3 regions of the Sphingobium sp. TomTYG73 genome follow, and region 1 is predicted to be linked to each of the others. Evidence: riboswitches for the same ligand, from Rfam matches in the RefSeq annotation. Region 1 holds a riboswitch; each other region holds the start of a gene.
What was found. A riboswitch is a leader RNA that binds a small molecule or an ion and turns the genes downstream of it on or off. The one in region 1 is predicted to bind cobalamin.

Region 1 (6,963 bases):
CCAGAGCCCGCAGCAGCGATTGCTGATCCTCCTCCAAACCTCTCGGGCAGCGAACAAGGGAGATCAGCAGGTCCCGCCGCAACGTCCCTTCAGGCGATCGGGTAAAGACATGCAGCCCGTCACGAATCTGCATTTCCTTCAGTTCGCAGAGATAGTTGTCGATAGCCGCTAAGGCATCGTCCCCGCTGCCTTCCGCGCCCGCATCCTTGTCCAGTCCCTGGCTTGCCGCCAATGCCAATATGTCCCGGCGCAACGTTTCCAGCCTGCGCGGGTCCATCCCCGCCGCCAGATAATATTCGTCGACCAGCGCCTCCAGTTCCTTGAGCGGCCCATAGGTCTCCGCGCGGGTCAGGGGTGGCGTCAGATGGTCGATGATGCATGCGCCGATGCGGCGTTTCGCCTGCGTCCCTTCGCCCGGATCGTTGACGATGAACGGATAGATTTGCGGGATCGGCCCGGCGCAGATTTCCGGAAAGCAATTCTCGGACAGCGCGGTCGCCTTGCCCGGGAGCCATTCCAGATTGCCATGCTTGCCGACATGCACGACCGCGTGGGCGGCAAATGTGCGCGCCAGCCAGATGTGGAAGGCGAGATAGGCGTGCGGCGGCGGCAGCGACGGGTCATGATAGCTGCTCTTCGGATCGACATCATAGCCGCGCGACGGCTGGACCGCGACCGCGACCTGACCGAAGCGATGGACCCGAAGGGAGAATGCCTCACCCCGGCAGAAGGGATCGTCCTCCGGCTCGCCCCATCGCTCGGCAACGGCTGTACGAACGTTTTCGGGAAAGTCATCAAATGCCGCCCGATAGTCGGTGAGTGCGAGCGAGCAGGGCGCGTCACCTCCGGTCATATGCCGCATCAGTGCCGCGCCATCGGTTGGCGCGTCGCCAGTCCGGTAGCCAGCCTCCGCCAGCGCGCGCAGGATCGCCGCCGCGCTTTCCGGCGTGTCGAGGCCCACGCCATTGCCGATCCGTCCATCCCGGTTCGGATAATTGGCAAGGACCAGCGCCACATGGCGGCCTTCAACCGGCGTCAGTCCCAATCTGGCCCAGTTTGCAGCCAGTTGGGAAACAAAGTGCACACGATCAGCCAGAAGCTGCGGCACCACGATGCTGCATTCCGTCCGCGTATCGAAGCGGGCGGCGGCCTTGAAAGCGACCGCGCGGGTGAAGATGCGCCCATCCACTTCGGGCAAGGCAATATGCATCGCCAAATCGCGCGGACCCAGCCCCCGAGCGCTGTCCTGCCACGCCGCCTGTTCGGCGCTGGCGAACAGGGTCTGGAGAACCGGGCAATCGGCCCGCTCCAATATGGATGGCGTGCGCGGTTCGCCCGGCGCCGATGCGGCAAAGGCGGTGGCGTTCAGAATGACGTCCGGCCGAGCCGCCCCGATCACCCCTTCCAGAAAGTCGCGCGCAAAGGGTTCCCGCAAAGCCCGAACATGGACCGGCAGGACATTAAGTCCCTCAGCCCGCAATCCCGCAATCATCGCGTCCACCGCCTCCAGCGTCCCGGCGATCAACAAGGCGCGGTAGAAAAGAAACAACGCCGTCGGCTGGCCGGATATCCAACCGGCCTTCACCTGTTCCAGCGTCGGGCGTTCGGCACCGGGAAGATACAATCCCGCGTCGGCGAGCGGAACCGGCGCGTCGGGCGCGCCCGCGTCCAACCCTGCAATCCGCGCGGCGGTCCTTAGAAAAGCCGTGGCATTGGCGACGCCACCCTGCCGCAGATAATCGCGCAGCCGGTCGCATATTTCCGGGGGCAGGGTAGACGCCATCCGCAGTTCGGGATCATCCTCCCGCCCGTCGGCGATGGCGGCGAAGGCAATGCCCCTGTCGCGCGCGACATTGGCGATTTCCTCAATGCCATAGGGCCAATAGCTCTTGCCCCCCAACAGCACCACGCACACGAATTTCGCGTGGGAAATCACCTTCTCGACATACAGGTCGACCGAATAGGGATGCTTGAGCTGAAGGAGATTGGCCAGCCGGATGGACGGCGCGCTTTCCCCCAGCATGGCGGCGGCGCTGGCAAAACAGGCAAGATCGCTGTCCGCCACGGTCAGCAGCACGATGTCGCCCGGCGATTGGCCAAGGTCGATCGCTTCGTCTCCATTGGAGACGGTGCCCGGCGTGGCGGTCAGCAAATGCATCAGGCGGCCGCCACCTGCCGGATGAATGCCCGTTCGATCGCCGTCCGGTCCAGCCCCGCCTGGCCGATCACCACCAACCGCGAAGCGCGCGTCTCCTGCGCCTGCCAATGTCGGTCATAATGATGCTGGATGCGTGGCCCGACCGCCTGAATGACGAGCCGCGCCGGACGGCCCGCAATGGCCACGAAGCCCTTCACCCGCAATATGTCGTGATCGGCTATGACCTGCTTCAGAGCATCCAGCAGCGGCGCAGGATTGCCCAATTCTCCCAACTCCATGACGAAGCTGTCGAAATCCTCATGGTCATGATCCTCCTCCTCGTCATGGTGGGAGGGGCGGGCGTCAACCTGGTCCTCGACCCCGGCATCAAGGCCGAGCAGGACCGCCGGGTCGATCTCCCCCCGCGCGGTGCGGACGATACGCACGCCCGGCCGGATTTCCGCCGCCAGATCCCGCTCCAGTTCCGCAAGCCTGCCGCCCTCGACCAAGTCGGTCTTGTTCAGCAGCACAAGGTCGGCACAGGCCAGCTGGTCCTCGAAAAGCTCCTCGATCGGGCTGTCATGGTCGAGCGTCGGGTCCGCCGCCCGTGCCGCAGCCAGCGCTTCCTCGTCATGGGCAAAGCGCCCCGCAGCCAGAGCATCGGCATCGATGAGTGCAATCACCCCATCCACCGTCGCCCGTGTCCGGATATTCGGCCACTGAAACGCCTTCACCAGCGGCTTTGGTAGGGCAAGGCCCGAAGTCTCGATAATGATATGATCGGGCGGCACATCTCGGTCGAGCAGTCGCTGCATCGTGGGCAGGAAATCGTCCGCCACGGTGCAGCAGATGCAACCGTTGGCCAGCTCGATAATATCCTCATCCGTGCAAGCCTCATCGCCGCACCCCTTGACCAGCGATCCATCGACGCCGACATCGCCAAATTCGTTGATGATGAGGGCAAGCCGCCGCCCACCCGCATTTTCGATCAGGTGGCGGATCAGCGTCGTCTTACCGGCGCCCAGAAATCCCGTGATGACGGTGGCGGGAACCTTGCTCATAAAGTCTGTCCTTGATTGGAGAGGAGCACCTCGATTTCGTCGAAGCGCTTCCAGCGGTAGATGATCCAGCTCACCAGCCAGCAGGCGGCGAACAGGCCGATGATGAAGAAGCCGAGGCTGTTGAAGTGCTCGCCCAGATTGGCGGCCACCGACCAGACGCCGCCCGTCAGGCCCAGCTTGTCGCCCAGCAGCGCCGCCGCCTCGATCCCGCCGATGACGATTGCGACCAGCGCGGACACCGATGTGATGGTGATGTTGTAGTAGAGCTTGCGGATCGGCTTCACGAACGCCCATTGATAGGCGCCCATCATCAGCGCGCCGTCCGCCGTGTCGATCAGCGCCATGCCCCCCGCGAACAGCAAGGGGAATATGAGCACGGTCGCGATCGAAAGCCCGCTCGCCGCCTGACCCGCGGACAGGCCGAGGATCGCGACTTCGGTCGCCGTGTCGAACCCTAGCCCGAACAGAAAACCCAGCGGCGCCATGTGCCAGCTGCGCGTGACCAGACGGAACAGCGGCCGGAACAGGCGGGCCAACATGCCCCGATTGCCCAGCAATATGTCCATATCTTCATCGACATAGGCGCCACCACTGCGGACGTGGTTGAAGGTCTTTAGAACCGACCGCAGGATGATGAGGTTCATCGCGGCAATGGCAAAGAGGAAGGTGGCGGAGATGATCGTCGCGATCATCCCGCCAATCTCGCCCGCCGCCTCAACGCGGCTAAGCGCGCTGGCGGCGAAGGCGATGAGGACCGCCGCGATCAGCACGATTGCGCTATGGCCGATCGCGAACCACAGGCCGACGGTCAGCGGCCGCTGACCTTCCTGCATCAGCTTGCGCGTCACATTGTCGATCGCGGCGATATGGTCGGCATCGACTGCATGGCGCAGCCCCAGGCTCCAGGCGAGCAGGGCGGTGCCCAGCATCATCGTGTCGCCCGCAAAGATCAGCGAGGCGCATAGCCATAACGCGATGTTGGCGGCGATCAGCCCCGCGAAGATGAAAGTGGCACGGCGACGAAGCGCCGGAAATTGCATGGCCATAAAAGCATGGCTCCCGTCAGCGTCAGCGAGACTGGACGGGACCTCCGCTAAGCGGCCGACATTCCGCGCCGGACGGACGCATCTTTGCGCCCGGCACGCATGCCGGTGCGGCCCCGCCGCACGCGTCGCTCAGACGGAATACCGTGCCCCGGCCATCCCCTGGGCCAAAGCAAGAGCGACCAGACGCCGACAGGTCTCCTGGCTTGCGGGTCATCGCTCGACACATGGCCTTCCCAGGCCTCGCATGATTTAGCGTCCGGCCCAGTGGCTGACCCTCCGACAAGTGACGGAAGGTCGATATGCGTCTCGCTCACCGCTTACAGTTGCAGGGACAGCCGCGGATTTGGGCGCCTTGTCAGCAGCCCGCACCGCATTCCCTTTAAAGCCCTTCCGGGCACCGGCGCGATCGAGGCCGTGCATAGATGGCTTGCCCGCCAAAGGGAAGCGGCAGTTGCATGGCCGCGTCCATTTGCTTGCCGGAGGCACATTGCCCGCCTAGACCGGCCCTATGTCTTCGCCCTTCTCCTTCACCCGCATCACCCCCGATGGCGACGCATCGTCCGTGACGCGCGAGTTGGCGGAGGAAGTGCCCGTCGCGATCGAGTTCAACGGCGTTGGCTATGCCGTGTTGATGGCGACGCCCGCCGACGTTGCGGAACTGGTGCAGGGGTTCGCGCTGGCCGAGCGGCTGGTCATCCCATCCGACGCGCCGATCGACGTCGATGTCCATGCTACGGAGCAGGGCCTTGTCGCGCGGGCCACGCTGCCGGAAGACCGCGTCGAGGGGCTGCTCGGCCGGGTCCGTCATCGCGTCTCCGATTCCTCCTGTGGTCTGTGCGGCGTGGAAAATCTGGAGCAGGCGATGCGGCCCTTGCCTGCCGTGACCGCCCGATCGGAAGCGAGCCGGGAAGCTATCTTCGGCGCCCTGCGCGATCTTGCCGCACATCAGCCGCTCAACCGGCAAACCGGCGCGGTCCATGCCGCTGCCTTGGCGGGACCGGATGGCGCGATCCGCCTCGCCTATGAGGATGTGGGCCGCCACAATGCCTTCGACAAGCTGATCGGGGCCATGCGGAGGCGGCAGCTATCCTGGGATGGCGGCTTCGCGCTGCTGTCCTCCCGCTGTTCCTTTGAGCTGGTGGAAAAGGCAGCGCTCGCCAATTGCCCGCTGCTCGTCACCATATCCGCCCCGACCCGTCTGGCAGCCGAGCGTGCGACCAGCGCCGGATTGCCGATCGTCGTGCTTGCCCGGCCCGATGCCATACTCTCGGGGGGGGGCCTGCCCGACTGACAAAGCGCCGCTCCATCTACCGCTTGCGGACGCGCCGCGGGCTCTTTATCAGCAGCCCCGCGACAGGTTCCCCTCGGGGATCAAAAGGGAAGTCGGGTGTAATGCCCGCGCTGCCCCTGCAACTGTAAGCGGTGAGTGGACCGGCCACGCAGCCATTGGGGGAGCTTTTCTCCCGAGAAGGCGGTCGGTTCGCAGCGACCCGTGAGCCAGGAGACCTGCCTGCCGCAGTCGTTCTTCGACCGGACAGGGTGTGCCGGACGAACGGGGTTCCCCTCGCGGACGACAGCCACCGCCTTGCTCGCCATCCGGCCGGGCAGGGCCGTTTGCGGTTCGATTTTGCGGGGAGGACCATGATGACGGTCTTTCATGTTCACATGGTTATGAAAGTGCGCCGCTGATGCTGCGCGCGGTCGAAAACGGGGCGTCGGTGGTGGTCTGCTCGACCTGCCGCCTGTCCGCTGATCAGCGGGAAGATGGAGCAGGACGGCGCGGCGGCGCGTTGCTGGTTGAAGCGATGCGCGATCTTCAGGCGGCCGAGCCTGCTTATGATGCGGTTGCCGTGCAGGACATGCCCTGCCTCTTCGCCTGTCAGCGTCATTGCACCGTCCATGTGCGTGGCCCCGGCAAGGTCGGCTACGTGCTGGGCGACTTCAACCCGGATGCCGACGCCGCCCGCGCCATCCTCGACTATGCCCTGCGCCACGCGGCCAGCGAAGAAGGCGTCGTGCGCTACGCCGAATGGCCGCAGGGAGTGAAGGGCCATTTCATCGTCCGCACCCCGCCCGAAGGCTTTGTTTGCACATGATCGGCTTTCAGGATCGCGGTGGCTTCCAATCCGCGCTCGCCAACCTCCCTCAGCCTGATGCGGCGGCGATCGAAGCGGCAGCGGCGCGGCAGGCATCTTTGACGAAGCCCGCCGGATCGCTCGGCCGCCTGGAGGAGGTCGCCCTCTTCATGGCAGGCTGGCAAGGTCGCGAACGTCCACGCACCGACCGCATCCGCGCCGCCGTCTTCGCGGGCAATCATGGCGTCGCCGCGCGCGGTGTCAGCGCCTTCCCGCCCTCCGTCACCGCGCAGATGGTCGCGAACTTCCAAGCAGGTGGCGCGGCGATCAACGCGCTTGCGGGCGCCTGCGGAGCCGAGCTGGTCATTGTCCCGCTCGCCCTCGACAATCCCACCGCCGACATATGCGAAGCCTCCGCGATGACGGAAGCGGAGTGCCTCGACGCCCTGAACGCGGGCGCCGCCGCCGTCGTGCAAGATTGCGACCTGTTCTTCGCAGGTGAAATGGGCATCGCCAACACCACTTCTGCCGCCGCACTGTGCCTTGAATCCTTTGATGGCGAGGCGCAGGACTGGACGGGGAGGGGCACCGGCATCGACGCAGCCGCCCTCACTCGCAAGACGCAGGCCGTCCAGATCGCGCAT
Region 2 (6,963 bases), 390 kb from region 1:
GGTGCGACGATCCGCCTGCGCGATTTCCCGCAGTTCGGCTCTGAAACGCTCGATCCTTTCCGCGACACGCGCGACGCCCACGGGCGACAGCTTGACCGTTTCCACGCCGAAGATCGTATCTGGGTCGCCATAGTTCAGATTGAAAAACAGATGCTTCATATGCTGTTCGAAATGCCTGCGCATGGGCTCGCGTTGCCACACATGGGCCGGGTCCAGCCGCGCACGTAGACGTCCTCCCGGCAGGCGATCGATCAGCGCCAACCTTTCCAGCCGTTCGACATGTTGCGCGATATGTTCGGGCGGTATGCCAAAGCCTTCCTCGGCTTCGGACACCGGCCAACCCGTGACGATGATGAAGAAAATGGTGGATAGTTCGGGGCTTGTGGTCAGCGCCTTTTCCTGCGCCAGCGTCAGCTTGTCGGATGACCGATCGCGCACGGCGGCCTCTTCGGCGATTTCGGTGAGCGTGGTGTCGGCGAGTGCGCACAGTTGCGACAAGGTGCGCAGGCCCAGCCCACGGCCATGCAGCCATCGTTTGACGGTGGCGGTGCCCACGCCAAGCTTTTTCGAGACGTCGGCCTGGGTCAGGCCCGCTGCTCGTAGCCGCCGTCGGAGCGCCGCCAGCAGCAGCTCATGTTCCATTCCGAAAGGGTCGTTGGACGGATGAGAGGGGCTCATCAGATGATCCCTTCCCACGCTGCAAGGATGATGTGGGCCGACCACGGCGCTAGATCATATTCCGCGATGTTTGATCGTGGATGGTTCCGCGATCGATATCCATCCCTCGACTCTTCGGCTGCACGGCTTTCGTGCAGCCGAAGCTTCTTGTCTTCTCCAGTCATGGCCTCTCCAGCTTATTCTTTTGGGAAGGGTAAGTAACTCGACGCCGCTGACAAGGTCCAACTGATCCTCATCACCACTGGAGTATTTTCCTATCGCATTCGCGCATGCTTGTGCATAGTTTTGCTCTTGGAGCAGCGTGGGGGTGAATGGAATGAGCCAGTTTCTCGATGATCTTCAGGCGCGAGCGGACGAGGAAGACGTGTCGGACTGGTTCCTGGTCAGTCAGGAGATGATTGACCAGTTCGCCGAAGCGACCAAGGATCATCAATATATCCATGTCGATCCGGAGCGCGCGAAGCAGTCGCCCTTTGGCGGGACGATCGCTCATGGTTTCCTGACGCTTTCACTCCTGCCGCACCTGTGCGCCGACGCGCGAGGCGACATCGTTCCCGACGGCGCCACGGAGATCAATTATGGCAGCAACAAGCTGCGTTTTCTGGCGCCCGTACGATCCGGCAAACGTGTGCGCGGAAGGTTCAAGCCGCTGGAGATCGTCGAAAAGCGGCCGGGGCAGATTCAGCTGACCACCGAAGCAACGGTAGAGATAGAAGGCGAGAGCAAGCCCGCGCTCATCTGCGAATGGATAACCCAGTTCCAGCTTTGATCCGGCAATCGTCGGCGTAAGCGGATTGGGCTATCCATTTAGGCGGCGGTGTTGGTCGCGTGCAGGCCGAAGGCCATGCGCGCGGCGTTGATGGTGTATTCATACTCCTCGCCGCCCGGTACGAGGTCGTGCCAGTTCTTGTGCGTGATCGCCGCGAAACTGTCCTGCCATATCTTGCAGGCGATCAGTTGTATTTCTGTTTCCTTGGGGGCGCGCTGTGCTTCCAGGCAGTCACGCAATATCGCGTGAAAAACGGCGCCCCTTAATGGTGCGTGCTTCATTGGCATCCTCTCCAGGCTACTGATTCTTTGTCCAGATTGCCGAGGGGGAAAATTGCATAGCGGCGAAAAGACGTCAACTACGTCTCAAAATTTCCACGGGTATTTAACATGTATTCTATTGTAGTTTGACCGTTGCCCTATCCACTTTTACTTTATGAACATCGCCGTTCATTATGTAAGCCATTGATTGGGAAGGCCGCAGGCTCTTTCTAGATGCGGCCTTCCCCAGCATCAGAAGCTGAACTTGACGCCGCCTCTCACCGTTCGCGGTTCGACCACGCGGCTCAGCCTCCCTTCGACAGGCTCCGCATCGGTGGTGGGAAGGTAGGACTCGTAATAATAAGCGATGTCCTTGTCCCCGCTGCCAAGGATGTTGAGCAGTTCGGCATAGACTTGCACCCGCTTCCCCTTCCAGGCGGCGCGCGCGTTGACGACCGTGCTACCGGAATCGCGCACGCTATTGTCCTCGATCAGCGGCGAGGGGCCAAGGTGACGGACGCGGATGCTGGCTTCCCATGGATCGAGCACGATGGCGGCCCCGGCGGACGCGGCATTTTTGAAAGCGTTGGGGATATGGTCGCCATTGGTATAGCGGCTGTGGCTGGCGGTGTAATTGCCGTCGAAGGCGAGCCAGGGGAGCGGGCGCCAGAAGGCGACAAGCTCATAGCCGTGGCGGCGGCTGGCTCCGCTGGGTTCGACCGCGTTGGAGTCGCCGACGAAGCGCAACTCGCTCCCGACATTGAGCCACCAATAGGTCGCGGTGAAGGTGAAGCCGGGTAGTTGCAGGCGGCCGCCCAATTCCTTGCCCGTGCCGCGCACGAGCATCGGGACAGGCGTGTCGACATTGACCGCGCCGCGCGCATCGTTGGAATGAAAGCCCCGGCCCCAATTGGCATAAAGTTCGACATGCGGCGTGATTGCCCAGGCGGCCGACGCCTTGGGAGAGACGAGCGTGTCCGATCCGCTGCCTTCGCCTAGCGCGGCGGCGACGGCGTCGCGGGCGCGGACGTCATAATGATAATAGTCGCCGCGCAGGCCGCCAGTGATGCGCAAGCCCGGCAGCGGCGTGACGGTGGCTTCGCCATAAAGGGCGGCTGACCCCTGCTTTACGCGATAGCGGCCGAGCGAGGAGAGGAAAGCGCGGTTCGACGTGCGATTGACGCCGACATTGCCGATCGCGTCATAGCGATTTTCCGTGCCGAGCTTCAGTTGCAGTGCCGGGGCTATGTCCCAACGCTTTTCGCCGGTGAAGCCCAATACCCAGCGGCGGTCGAACTGCTCGATCTGCGCGCTGGTGCCGTCGGGATCGGTGTAGGTGGGATTGGAGAACATCGTCCAGTCGTAGAATTGCGCGTAGAGATTGGCGCGCCATGTCGGCTGTACAGTGGCGAGATTGCCGATGATGCGCGCCGTTTCGCCGCGCGCGGACGGATCGGGCGAACAGAAGACATCGGGGCAGAGCGGGGTGCCGATGATCCGTTCGGGGATCTGCTCGGTGGGACGCCATGTCGCGCGATAGGCGTGGAGCGTGCCGTCGATCTTACCGGCCCCGGCGGGAAGCGTATATTTGGCGAAACCTGCATAGTGGCGCAGATGTTCGGCCTCCTGCCACGGGCCGTCATAAGCCTTGGCCTGGGCGACGAGGGTGAGATTGCCTGCGCCCGCCTTTACCGTGCCGCCCGCCGCCAGCCTGCGCCAGCCGAAGGAGCCGCCCTCCGCCGCGACCCATGGACGGTCATAGCCGTCGATCGTGGTCATATAGGCCGCGCCCGCGAGCGCGAAGTCACCGCCATCGGCGCGATAGGGGCCTTTGCGAAAATCCTCCCGCGCGATGATTTCGGGGATGAGTCCGTTGAGGTCGAGATAGCCCTGGCCGTGGCCTTGGGTGCGGAAGTTCATCTGAACCCCGTCGATATAGGTGGTGAAGTCCGACCCATGGTCCAGATTGAAGCCGCGCAGGAAATATTGATTGGCCTTGCCGCTGCCCGAATGTTGGGCCGCGACCATGCCTGGCACCGCTTCGAGCAGTTCGGCGACGCGCAGCAGCGGGCGGACGAGAAGGTCCGCGCCGCCGACGCTGCCCTCGCTGGCTGCATGGGCGGTGCCTATCTTGTCCTCGCCCCGGCCGAAGACGACGATGGTGTTCGCATCCTCGCCTGCGTCGTTCGTTTCGGCGGCGAAGGCTGGCAAAGGAAGGAGAGTGGCGGTCAGCGCGCAGGCGGCGCGGCGGAGTTGGTTGGGTAGTTTCAAATCATGCACTCCGGGCGTCTGGCGACACTCGGCAAGAGACCTGCCGCCGGACGGCGACCGGCGCGCGCCGACGGCCGGACGCCCCCAAGGCGACCGCCAGCGTCACCGAAGCGGCCTCTCGCCGCTCGTTCGTCGCTCAGACGGAAACTACCGTGCCGCGGCCATCCCCTGGACCAAGGCAAGAGCGACCAGACGCTGGCAGGTCTCCTGGCTCGCGGGTCATCGCTTGATGCACGGCCTTCCCGGGCCTCGCAGGATTTAGCGTCCGGCCCAGTGACTTGCCCCATCCCGCCTATGAGGTGGGGCGATGTGCATCGCGCTCGCCGCTTACAGTTGCAGGGACAGCCTTGGCTTGGGGAGGCGGGTGCCTCCTTCACCATGTTCCCTTTTAAGCCTCTTTCGAGGCACCGGCGCGATCATGTCCGGGGGTTGCCCGGGTGACGGGGGCGATAGCGGAGCTGTGGGGGTAGGGCAAGGGGGGGTGGTTGGGTGAGGTAACTTACCCCCTCTCCCCTTCAGGGGAGAGGGTTGGGGAGAGGGAATGGGCGTGTCCCTCATTTTTCCGTTTGTCATCCCAGCGGAAGCTGGGATCCCCTTGCTAGGAGGCGCGTGGTCGCCTGAGATGCCAGCTTTCGCTGGCATGACGGTACGTGGTGGGACGCTGGCGTAGCCGCTTGGCGTTGATGGATCAGTTCAGCGTCGCGCCGCGCTCGCGCTGGAGGCGTAGGGCCATGGCTTGGTAGCGGACGGCGCGTTCATTGTGGAGGGCGATGGTGGCCTGGTCTGCGCCGCGAAGGCGGGCTTCCCTGGCTTGCCGCGCTTCCTGGGCGGCGCAGGCGGAAAAATGTGATGCGTCATTGGGGCGCATGGCCCTTATCCTCTCTCAATTTCTTATGGCTCGAACGATAACATCGGCCTGTTTCCCGCTGCCATTACGCAGGTTAACGCCGGAAAGCTTCTGTTTTTTGACAGCCTGCTTGCAAATGATTTCAGGAAGGGATTTCTGCGCTTTTCAAGCAGTTGAGCGGATGGCGCTAAGGGGCTTCTTGCTATCAGCCGCCCCGGTTCCACGATGCATCGCGGAAGGTGTCGCGCAAGAAGCCGATGAAGGCGTCTACGGCGGCGGGACGACCTGCGGCGCGGGGGTGGACGGCGTGAACGGCGAGGTCAGCGGGGCCTTCCCAACTGTCGAGGACGCGGACGAGGCTGCCTTCCGCGATCAGGTCGCCCACGTCCCAGAGCGAGCGCAAGGCGATCCCGACTCCGGTAAGGGCGAGTTCGCGCACGATTTCGCTGCTGTTGGTGCGGACATGGCTTTGGCCATCGATCAGCTTGCGCGCGCGGCCATTCACCAGCCGCCATGGCAATTGTCCATCGGCCGCGAGCAGGCGGTGGCGGGGGAGGTCGGCGATCTTGTCCGGAATGCCATGCGCGGCAAGATAGGCGGGGCTGGCGCAGAGGATGCGGCGGTTGGTGGCGAGATGATGTCCCTCCAGATGGAGAGGAATGTCGCTGGTGATACGGATCGCCACGTCGATGCGCTCGGCGAGCAGGTCTTCATAGGCGTCGGACAGGTTGAGTTCGAGATCGACGCGCGGATGGAGGTCCAGAAAGCGGCCAACATGGGGCGCCACATGCAGGCGGCCGAAGGAGGTGGGAGCCGAAATGCGCAGCGGCCCGGACGCGCTCCGATGCCGACTGGTGACGCGTTGCTCCGCCTGCTGGATGGCGTCGAGGATGGCGACAAGGTCGCGGTGCAGGCCGACGCCTTCCTCCGTCAGGGCAAGGCGGCGCGTGGTGCGATGGATGAGGCGGACGCCGAGGCGCGCTTCCAGCCGGGAGATGCGTTTCGACATCATGGCGGGCGAGATGTTCAATATGCGGCCTGCCGCCGAAAGGCTGCCTGCATCCACCGCGCGGGCGAAGAGAAGATAATCGGGATCCATCGATGATCTTTTCCTGTGAGGAACAGATGCTTTGAGTTCTTGTTGTCTAGTGCGAGGATGGAGAGGGGTCTATAGGCTTTCGTCACAGTATTTTGGATGGAGAGTTGCCCATGGACGGCATGATCGAGAAATCGGGCCTGATGGTTGCCGCCGAGCTGGCGCGCTTTATCGATGGAGAAGTCCTGCCGGGGACGGGGATCGCGGCGGAGGCGTTTTGGAAGGGCGCGGCTGCGATTTTCGCGCGGTTTGCGCCGCTTAATGCGGCTCTGCTGGAAAGGCGTGACGCCATTCAGGCGCAGGTAGATGCGTGGCATGAGGCGCGGGCGGGGCAGGCGGTCGACGGGGACGCTTATCGGACTTTCCTGACCGAGATCGGCTATTTGGTGCCGGAGCCTGCGCCTTTTTCCATCGGGTCGAGCCAAGTGGATGAGGAGCTTGCCACATTGGCCGGGCCGCAGCTGGTGGTGCCTATCCTCAATGCACGGTTCTTATTGAATGCAGCCAATGCGCGGTGGGGAAGCCTTTATGATGCGCTCTATGGGACCGATGCCATTCCGGGCGCGGCGGCGGGCAAGGGCTATGATCCGGCGCGCGGCGCACAGGTGATTGGGTGGGCCAAGGCGTTCCTGGATCGGGCGGTTCCTCTGACGGAGGGAAGTTGGGCGGATTGGGCGGGCGGCACGCCGGTCTTGCGCGACCCTGCGCAACTTGCCGGACGGGCAGGCGACAACATCCTGCTTCGCAACAATGGGCTGCATATTGAGCTGGTGATCGACGCAGGCCATCCGATCGGGCGGGATGACCCGGCGCATCTGGCGGACGTTGTGCTGGAATCGGCGCTGTCCACCATTTGCGATCTGGAGGATTCCGTTGCGGCAGTGGATGCTGCGGACAAGGTCGCGGCCTATGCCAACTGGCTCGGCCTGATGAAGGGCGATCTGGAGGACAGTTTCGAGAAGAATGGCGCGATGATGACGCGGCGGTTGAATGGGGACCGCTCCTATGTCGCGCCGGATGGAAGTGCGTTGACCTTGCCGGG
Region 3 (6,963 bases), on a different replicon from region 1:
CACCCAATTCCTATTCCTCGGGACGAAGAGGTAAGAGCATGACAGAGGCCATCCGCACCACCTGCGCCTATTGCGGCGTCGGTTGCGGCATTTCGGCCACGCCGACCGGACCCCGGTCGGTCACGATCAAGGGCGATGAAGCGCATCCGGCCAATGGCGGGCGCCTCTGCTCCAAGGGCACGCATCTGGGCGAGACCGTCGGCCTGACCGGCCGCCTGCTGCACCCGATGATCGGCAACAAGCGCGCCAGCTGGGACAAGTCGCTGGACCTCGTTGCGAAGAAATTCCGCGAGACGGTGGATCGCTACGGTCCCGACAGCGTCGCCTTCTACGTCTCCGGCCAGCTGCTGACCGAAGATTATTATGTCGCCAACAAGCTGATGAAGGGCTTCATCGGCACGTCCAACATCGACACAAATTCGCGGCTCTGCATGTCGAGCGCGGTCGCCGGTCACAATCGCGCCTTTGGCGAGGACATCGTGCCAGCCAGCTATAGCGACCTCGATGAGGCCGACCTCATCGTCCTCGTCGGCTCCAACACCGCCTGGTGCCACCCGATCGTTTATCAGCGCATCCAGGCCGCCCGCGCGGCGCGCGGCACCAAGCTGGTCGTCATCGACCCGCGCCGTACCGAAACCTGCGAAGGCGCGGACCTGCATCTGCCGGTGAAGCCGGGCACCGACGTCGCCCTGATGAACGGCTTGCTCGCTTGGTGCGACGCCGAGGGCATCACCGACCCGGCCTTCGTGGCAGATCACGTCAACGCGCCCGAAGGCTTCTGGGAGCATATCCGCACCGGCCACGACCTCTGGACGACGGCCAAGACCTGCGACATCGCGCCCGCGCTGCTGGAGCAGTTTTTCAAGCTGTTCGCCGCCACGCCGCGCACCGTCACCCTATTCAGCCAGGGCATCAACCAGTCGATCCGGGGCACCGATCAGGTCAACGCGATCATCAACGTCCACCTCGCCACCCGCCGCATCGGCAAGCCGGGCGCCGCGCCCTTCTCGATCACCGGCCAGCCCAACGCGATGGGCGGCCGCGAAGTCGGCGGCCTTGCCTCGACACTTGCCGCCCACATGGACTTCGCCCCCGAGAATGTTGAGCGTGTCGGCCGCTTCTGGGCCGCGCCGAACATGGCGACCAAGCCCGGCCTCAAAGCCGTCGATCTCTTCCGCGCCATCAACGAAGGCCGGGTCAAGGCGCTCTGGGTGATGGCGACCAACCCCGCCGTCTCGCTCCCCGACGCGAACCGCGTCCGTGAAGCGTTGGAATCTGTCCCTTTCCTCGTCGTGTCGGACATCATCGCCGACACCGACACCAGCGTCCATGCCGACGTCCGCCTGCCCGCCGCCGGATGGGGCGAGAAGGACGGCACCGTCACCAATAGCGACCGCACGATCAGCCGCCAGCGCCCCTTCCTGGCGCTCCCCGGCGACGCCAAACCCGACTGGTGGATCGTCAAGGAAGTTGCCCGCCGCATGGGCTTTCGAAACGCCTTCGCCTATGACCGGCCCGCCGACATCTGGCGCGAACATGCCCGCCTGACCGCCTATCAGAATGACGGCCAGCGCCTGCTCAACCTCCGTGCCCAGGCCACCATCGGCAACGACGCCTATGAAGCGATGGAGCCCTTCCGCTGGGGCGGCGACAAGCCCTTTGCCGATGGCTGCTTCTCCACCCCCGACGGCAAGGCGCGGCTGGTCCTCACCAAGCAAATGGACCTTCAGGAGCCGCTCAAGCAGTGGCCCATGACGCTCAACACCGGCCGTTACCGCGACCAGTGGCACACGATGACGCGCACCGGTCTCTCAGCCAAGCTCGCCCGCCATCGGGAGGAGCCGCTGGTCGATATCCACCCGCAGGACGCGCAGGAACTGGGCATTTGCGACGGCGACCTCGCCCGCGTCCAGACCGCGCAGGGCAACAGCATCTTCCGCGTGGCTTTCAGCGAAGGCCAGCGTGTGGGTGAAATCTTCACGCCGATCCACTGGACGGATCAGGTCTCCACAGGCGGCCGCACCGGCCTGCTGCCGCGCCCGCTGGTCGATCCCCATTCCGGCCAGCCCGGCTTCAAATCGACGCCCGCCAGCATCGAAAAGGTCGCCACCGAGTGGAAGGGTTTCCTCATCCTGCGCGGAGAGCAGCCCGCCAAAATCCCCTGCCTCTGGGCCACGAAGGTCACCGTTCCCGGCGGCGCGCTCTACGAAGTCGCGGGCAATGGCGACCCCGTGCGGCTTGAAGCCTGCCTGCCCAAGGGTGACCGCGTCGAAGCCGTCGACATGACGCGCGGCACCCGCCGCATCGCCATCATCGGGGAAGGCAAGCTGGCAGCGGTCCTCTTCGTCACCCGCACTGGCCTGCTGCCGTCGCGTGACTGGCTCATCAGCCAGCTCGAAGCCGAAGAGGTGGGCGCATCCGTCCTCGCCGCGCGCGGTCCCGGCAACCAGCCCGACAAGGGGCCGACCATCTGCGTCTGCTTCGACATTGGTTTGAACCAGATCGTCACCGCCATCCGCGACCAGAGCCTGGTCGATGTCCCCGCCATCGGCAAGGCGATCGGCGCTGGCACCAATTGCGGGTCCTGCCGTCCCGCGCTCGCCAACATCCTCGCCCAAATTCCGCAGGAGGCCCTTCATGCAGCCGAATGAACTAATCGCCCCCGGTGAAGTCTGGCTGGTCGGCGCAGGTCCGGGCGACCCGGACCTCCTCACCCGCAAGGCCGAAAAGCTGATCGCCGCCGCCGAAATCGTCTTCTACGACGCGCTCGTCGGCCCCGGCGTGCTCGATCTCATCCCCCAAGGTGTCGATCGGGTCAGCGTCGGCAAGCGTTCGGGCCGCCATTCAAAGGCGCAGGAAAGCATCAACGACCTCCTCCTCGCCGCCGCCAAGGCTGGCAAGCGCGTCGTGCGCCTCAAGGGCGGCGACCCGTCGGTCTTTGGCCGCTCGTCCGAAGAGATGGAGCATCTCGCTGCCGACGGCATCCGCTTCCACATCTGCCCCGGCATCACCACCGCCAGCGCAGCAGCGGCCAGCGGCAGCGCGTCGCTCACCCTGCGCGGCAAGGCGCGAGGCCTGACGCTGGTGACCGCGCATCTGAAAGCCGGTGAACCGCTCAAGCTCGACTGGGAAGCGCTGGCCCGTCCCGGCGGCACGCTCGGCATCTATATGGGCCGCGCCGCCGCTGGAGAGATCAGCCGCCAGTTGATCGCCGCCGGACGCGATCCCGAAACGCCGGTGATGGTGGCGGTGAACGTCTCGCTCCCCACCGAACGCCTGATCCGGGGCAAGCTGTCCGCGCTAGCCTTCCTGGTCGCCACGATCAGCGACGAAGACCCCACCCTGCTGCTGATCGGCGAAGCGGTGGCGGGAACGACCATGCCTGTAGGGGTTGCAGCCAGCGTCGCTCTTCAGCTTTGAAGACCGGCTCTTTGCAACTTTTGCCCTGAGCTTGCCGAATGCCCCCGAACTTAGTTGGAAGGAAGGGAGGGGGCTTCGGCAAGCTCAGTTCGGCTCGCGCCAGCGCGCCAGATCCTCCGGCCGATTGATATTCGGCAGCACCAGTTCCGGCCGCTCCACCACCCGCGCGCGAGACCGCTCGATCCAGCCAAAGATCGACCGATTATTCTCTTCTGCCAGATGCGCATCCAGCTCGTCCGCGAGCGACGCAGGCCAAAATCCCGCAAGCTGCTGCCCTTTCAGCACCGCCCCACTGTCACCCACAAGCGCCTCCACCAGCGCCGCCGGATAAACGGGCATGTCGCACCCCGTCGTCAGCACCGCATCGTAACCTTGACTGCGCGCATAATGCAGCGCCGCGTTCAGCCCGCCCAGCGGCCCCATGTCCGCCGCTGGCCGATCCGCTAGCCCCGTCAGCCCCTCGACGCTCCGCCCGCAGACCACCACTGCCTCCACATGCGGCGCGATCGCCGCCACAGCATGGTCGATCAGCGTGCGCCCGTCCGGCATCAGCGCCAATGCCTTGTCGCTGCCGAAACGGCTGGATCGTCCCCCAGCCAGCACCGCACCCAGCAATCGCATTATCCACTCCTTGGCAGAACCCTCAACTTCCCCTATGGCGCGCGGCGTGAGCGGGCAACTGTTCACGAAAGATCGCGCCGGAAAGGGAATGCGGTGCGGACGGGATCACCGTCCAACTCCGCGGCTGTCCCTGCAACTGTAAGCGGCGAGCGCGATGCACAGGGAAACCCGCAAGCCTTCAAAGGGGAAGGCGAGGGGGACCAGCCACTGGACCAAAAGTCCGGGAAGGCGTGCATCACCGCGACGACCCGCGAGCCAGGAAACCTACCGGCGCATGGTCGCTCTTGCCTTGGGTCCAGGGATAGGTCCGGGCACGGTGTTTTCCGTCTGAGCGACGAAGCGGCGCAGGGCCGCATCGGTGCGCGTGACGGGGCTGGCGTCTCTTCTTCCCGCGCACCGGCCGCTCATGCGGCAGGCCCTGGGCTCATGTCGCATGGCGCTCAGGGAAGACAGAAATATGATCAGGACCGGAATTTCACTGCTGGCGCTCCTCGCTGCCACCCCCGCGCTCGCCGCAGACGCGGACGAAATCATCGTCACCGCGCTCGGCATCGAACAGCCTACCGATGAAGTCGGGCAGGCGGTGACCGTGATCGACGAAAAGACGATTGAAACCCGCCAGAATGTCAGCGTCGTCGATTTGCTGGTCACCACACCGGGAGTCCGCTTCAATCGTACCGGGAGCTTGGGCAACGTCACCAGCGTGTCGGTGCGTGGCGCCGAAACGACGCAGACGCTGGTGCTGATCGACGGCGTGAAGGTCAACGACCCGAGCGGCATCGGCGATCAATATGATTTCGGCAATTTGCTTGTCGGCAATATCCGCCGGATCGAGGTGCTGCGCGGTTCCAACTCCATTGCCTATGGCAGCCAGGCGATCGGCGGCGTCGTCAACATCATGACCGGTATCCCAAGCGAAGGGTTCGGCGGCAAGGCGTCGGTCGATTATGGCTATGCCGATACGCTGAATGCGAAGGCGGATGTATCGGGCACCAGCGGCATATTGTCGGGCGGCGTGGGCCTCGCCTATTTCCGCACCGATGGCATCTCCGCTGTCTCTTCCGATTTCGGTGGCGCGGAAAAGGATGGCTATGAAAATATCACTGGCAATGCCCGGCTGAAGATCGCCTTCACCGATGATCTGAGCCTCGACCTGCGCGGCTATTATATCAACGGCGATCTCGACTATGACAGCTTCTTTGGCACGCCGGCCGACAGCCCCGACGTCGCGAAGTCCAATCAATATATCGGCTATGCGGGCGTGAATTTGGCGCTGTTCGACGGCAAGCTGACCAACCGGGCGGCCGTTACCTGGTATCAGCAGGATCGCGATTATTATTTCGTGCGCGGCAACGCCCCGGACTTCGGCTATTCCGGGACGAACCTGCGCTTCGAATATGAAGGCGTCTATCAGCCCATCGATGACGTAAAGCTGCTGCTCGGCTATGAACATGAGCGGCCCGATTATGAGTTTTTCGGCTTCGGTTCGCAGGAAAGCCACCGCGCCAATATCGACAGCGTTTATGCCCTCGCGGTGGTGAAGCCAGTTGAAGGCCTGTCCATGACCGCAGGCGTGCGGCATGACGATCACAGCCAGTTCGGCGGCGCGACGACGTTCGGCGCGAACGCCAACTACACGCCCAATGGCGGCGCGACCAATTTCCGCCTGAGCTACGGGGAGGGCTTCAAGGCGCCGTCGCTCTATCAGCTTTACGATACATTCAGCGGCAATCCGAACCTGAAGCCCGAGCGTTCGAAGAGCTACGACATCGGCTTCGACCAGAATCTGGGGAGCGACCGGGCGGTGCTGTCCGTCACCGGATTCTGGCGCGACACGCGGGACCAGCTGAATTACGACAATACGACATTCACCTATGGCAATCTGGATCGCACCCGCGCCAAGGGCGTGGAAACGACGCTGACGCTGCGTCCGGTCGATGCACTGACCTTCACCGCCGCCTATAGCTATGTCGATGCGCGTGATCGTTCGCCGGGCAGCGCGGCCTTTGGCGAGCGCCTGCTGCGCCGCGCCGCTAACGCCGTCAGCGCATCGGTCGATTATGCCTGGTCCTTCGGCCTGTCGACCGGGGCGACCGTGACGATGGTCAGCGACAGCGTCGATCTCGACCCCGTGACCCGCAACCGGGTGCAGATTGACGGCTATGCGGTAACGGATATCCGCGCGTCCTTCCCGATCACGGAAAGGCTCGAAATCTATGGTCGCATCGACAATCTGTTCGATCAGGAATACGCCACCGCCTATGGTTATGGCACCTACGGCCGGTCGGCCTATGGCGGCGTGCGTGTCCGCTTCTGACGGTAGAAGGTGAAGGGGGTGGGCGACTGCCCCCCTTCATCGCAGGGGCGCGGCCTTTGGGCGCGCCCTGCCTTTGCTTGCGGCGTCCGCCTGCGCCACGATGCTGCGCGCGGCCCGCACATAGGCGGGGCCGCCGCAGACCGTCCAGGCTTGCGGCACGCGGATGCGAGGAATGGATCGCAGCACCGGGTGGTGCAGCATTTCCGTCCCCTGATCGACGACCTTTTCGCTGCCTTGCTCCACGATCAGATAGTCGGGCCTGGCCGCGATCATCTGTTCCAACGGCACCTGGGCCAGCGCTGGCTTGCCAAGTTTCGCAGCCAGATTGGTGAGGCCCGCGCGCCGGATCAACTCATCGACCAAAGTGCCGGTCCCGGTCATATAGCCGCGCCGCTGATAATAGGCAGCCACGCCGCCGCGCCGGGACCGGGGCAGGGCGGCAAGGTCGCGCTCCATGCCCGCGATCATCGCCTCGCCCCGCGCGGGATGGCCGACAATGGCCGCCACCTGCCGGATCTGTCCCCTGATCGCCGCGAAACTGTCCGCGCTCGCCAGCCCCAGCTTGCGCCATCGCCCGTCCGGCGCGCTGACAACGCCGCCAGTGC

Region 2: linked by a shared signal. The riboswitch ahead of ACZ5TH_RS14750 (TonB-dependent receptor) and the one ahead of ACZ5TH_RS13035 (HoxN/HupN/NixA family nickel/cobalt transporter) in region 1 are both predicted to bind cobalamin.
Region 3: linked by a shared signal. The riboswitch ahead of ACZ5TH_RS00500 (TonB-dependent receptor plug domain-containing protein) and the one ahead of ACZ5TH_RS13035 (HoxN/HupN/NixA family nickel/cobalt transporter) in region 1 are both predicted to bind cobalamin.

The regions. Positions count from the first base shown of each region.
Region 1 is NZ_AP027340.1:16,201-23,163, reverse strand. Features, by position in the region: gene cobN (cobaltochelatase subunit CobN) at 1-2,158, opposite strand, end outside; gene cobW (cobalamin biosynthesis protein CobW) at 2,158-3,198, opposite strand; gene ACZ5TH_RS13035 (HoxN/HupN/NixA family nickel/cobalt transporter) at 3,195-4,244, opposite strand; cobalamin riboswitch at 4,416-4,661, opposite strand; gene fdhD (formate dehydrogenase accessory sulfurtransferase FdhD) at 4,753-5,535, shown strand; cobalamin riboswitch at 5,583-5,772, shown strand; gene ACZ5TH_RS13025 (DUF1636 domain-containing protein) at 5,933-6,340, shown strand; gene cobT (nicotinate-nucleotide--dimethylbenzimidazole phosphoribosyltransferase) at 6,337-6,963, shown strand, end outside.
Region 2 is NZ_AP027340.1:401,498-408,460, forward strand. Features, by position in the region: gene ACZ5TH_RS14735 (helix-turn-helix domain-containing protein) at 1-678, opposite strand, end outside; gene ACZ5TH_RS14740 (MaoC family dehydratase) at 995-1,447, shown strand; gene ACZ5TH_RS14745 (hypothetical protein) at 1,486-1,728, opposite strand; gene ACZ5TH_RS14750 (TonB-dependent receptor) at 1,960-3,918, opposite strand; cobalamin riboswitch at 4,159-4,400, opposite strand; gene ACZ5TH_RS14755 (hypothetical protein) at 4,667-4,846, opposite strand; gene ACZ5TH_RS14760 (LysR family transcriptional regulator) at 5,031-5,924, opposite strand; gene ACZ5TH_RS14765 (malate synthase G) at 6,035-6,963, shown strand, end outside.
Region 3 is NZ_AP027339.1:94,499-101,461, forward strand. Features, by position in the region: gene ACZ5TH_RS00485 (molybdopterin-dependent oxidoreductase) at 39-2,651, shown strand; gene cobA (uroporphyrinogen-III C-methyltransferase) at 2,638-3,420, shown strand; gene mobA (molybdenum cofactor guanylyltransferase) at 3,505-4,041, opposite strand; cobalamin riboswitch at 4,103-4,327, shown strand; gene ACZ5TH_RS00500 (TonB-dependent receptor plug domain-containing protein) at 4,499-6,358, shown strand; gene ACZ5TH_RS00505 (ABC transporter substrate-binding protein) at 6,395-6,963, opposite strand, start outside.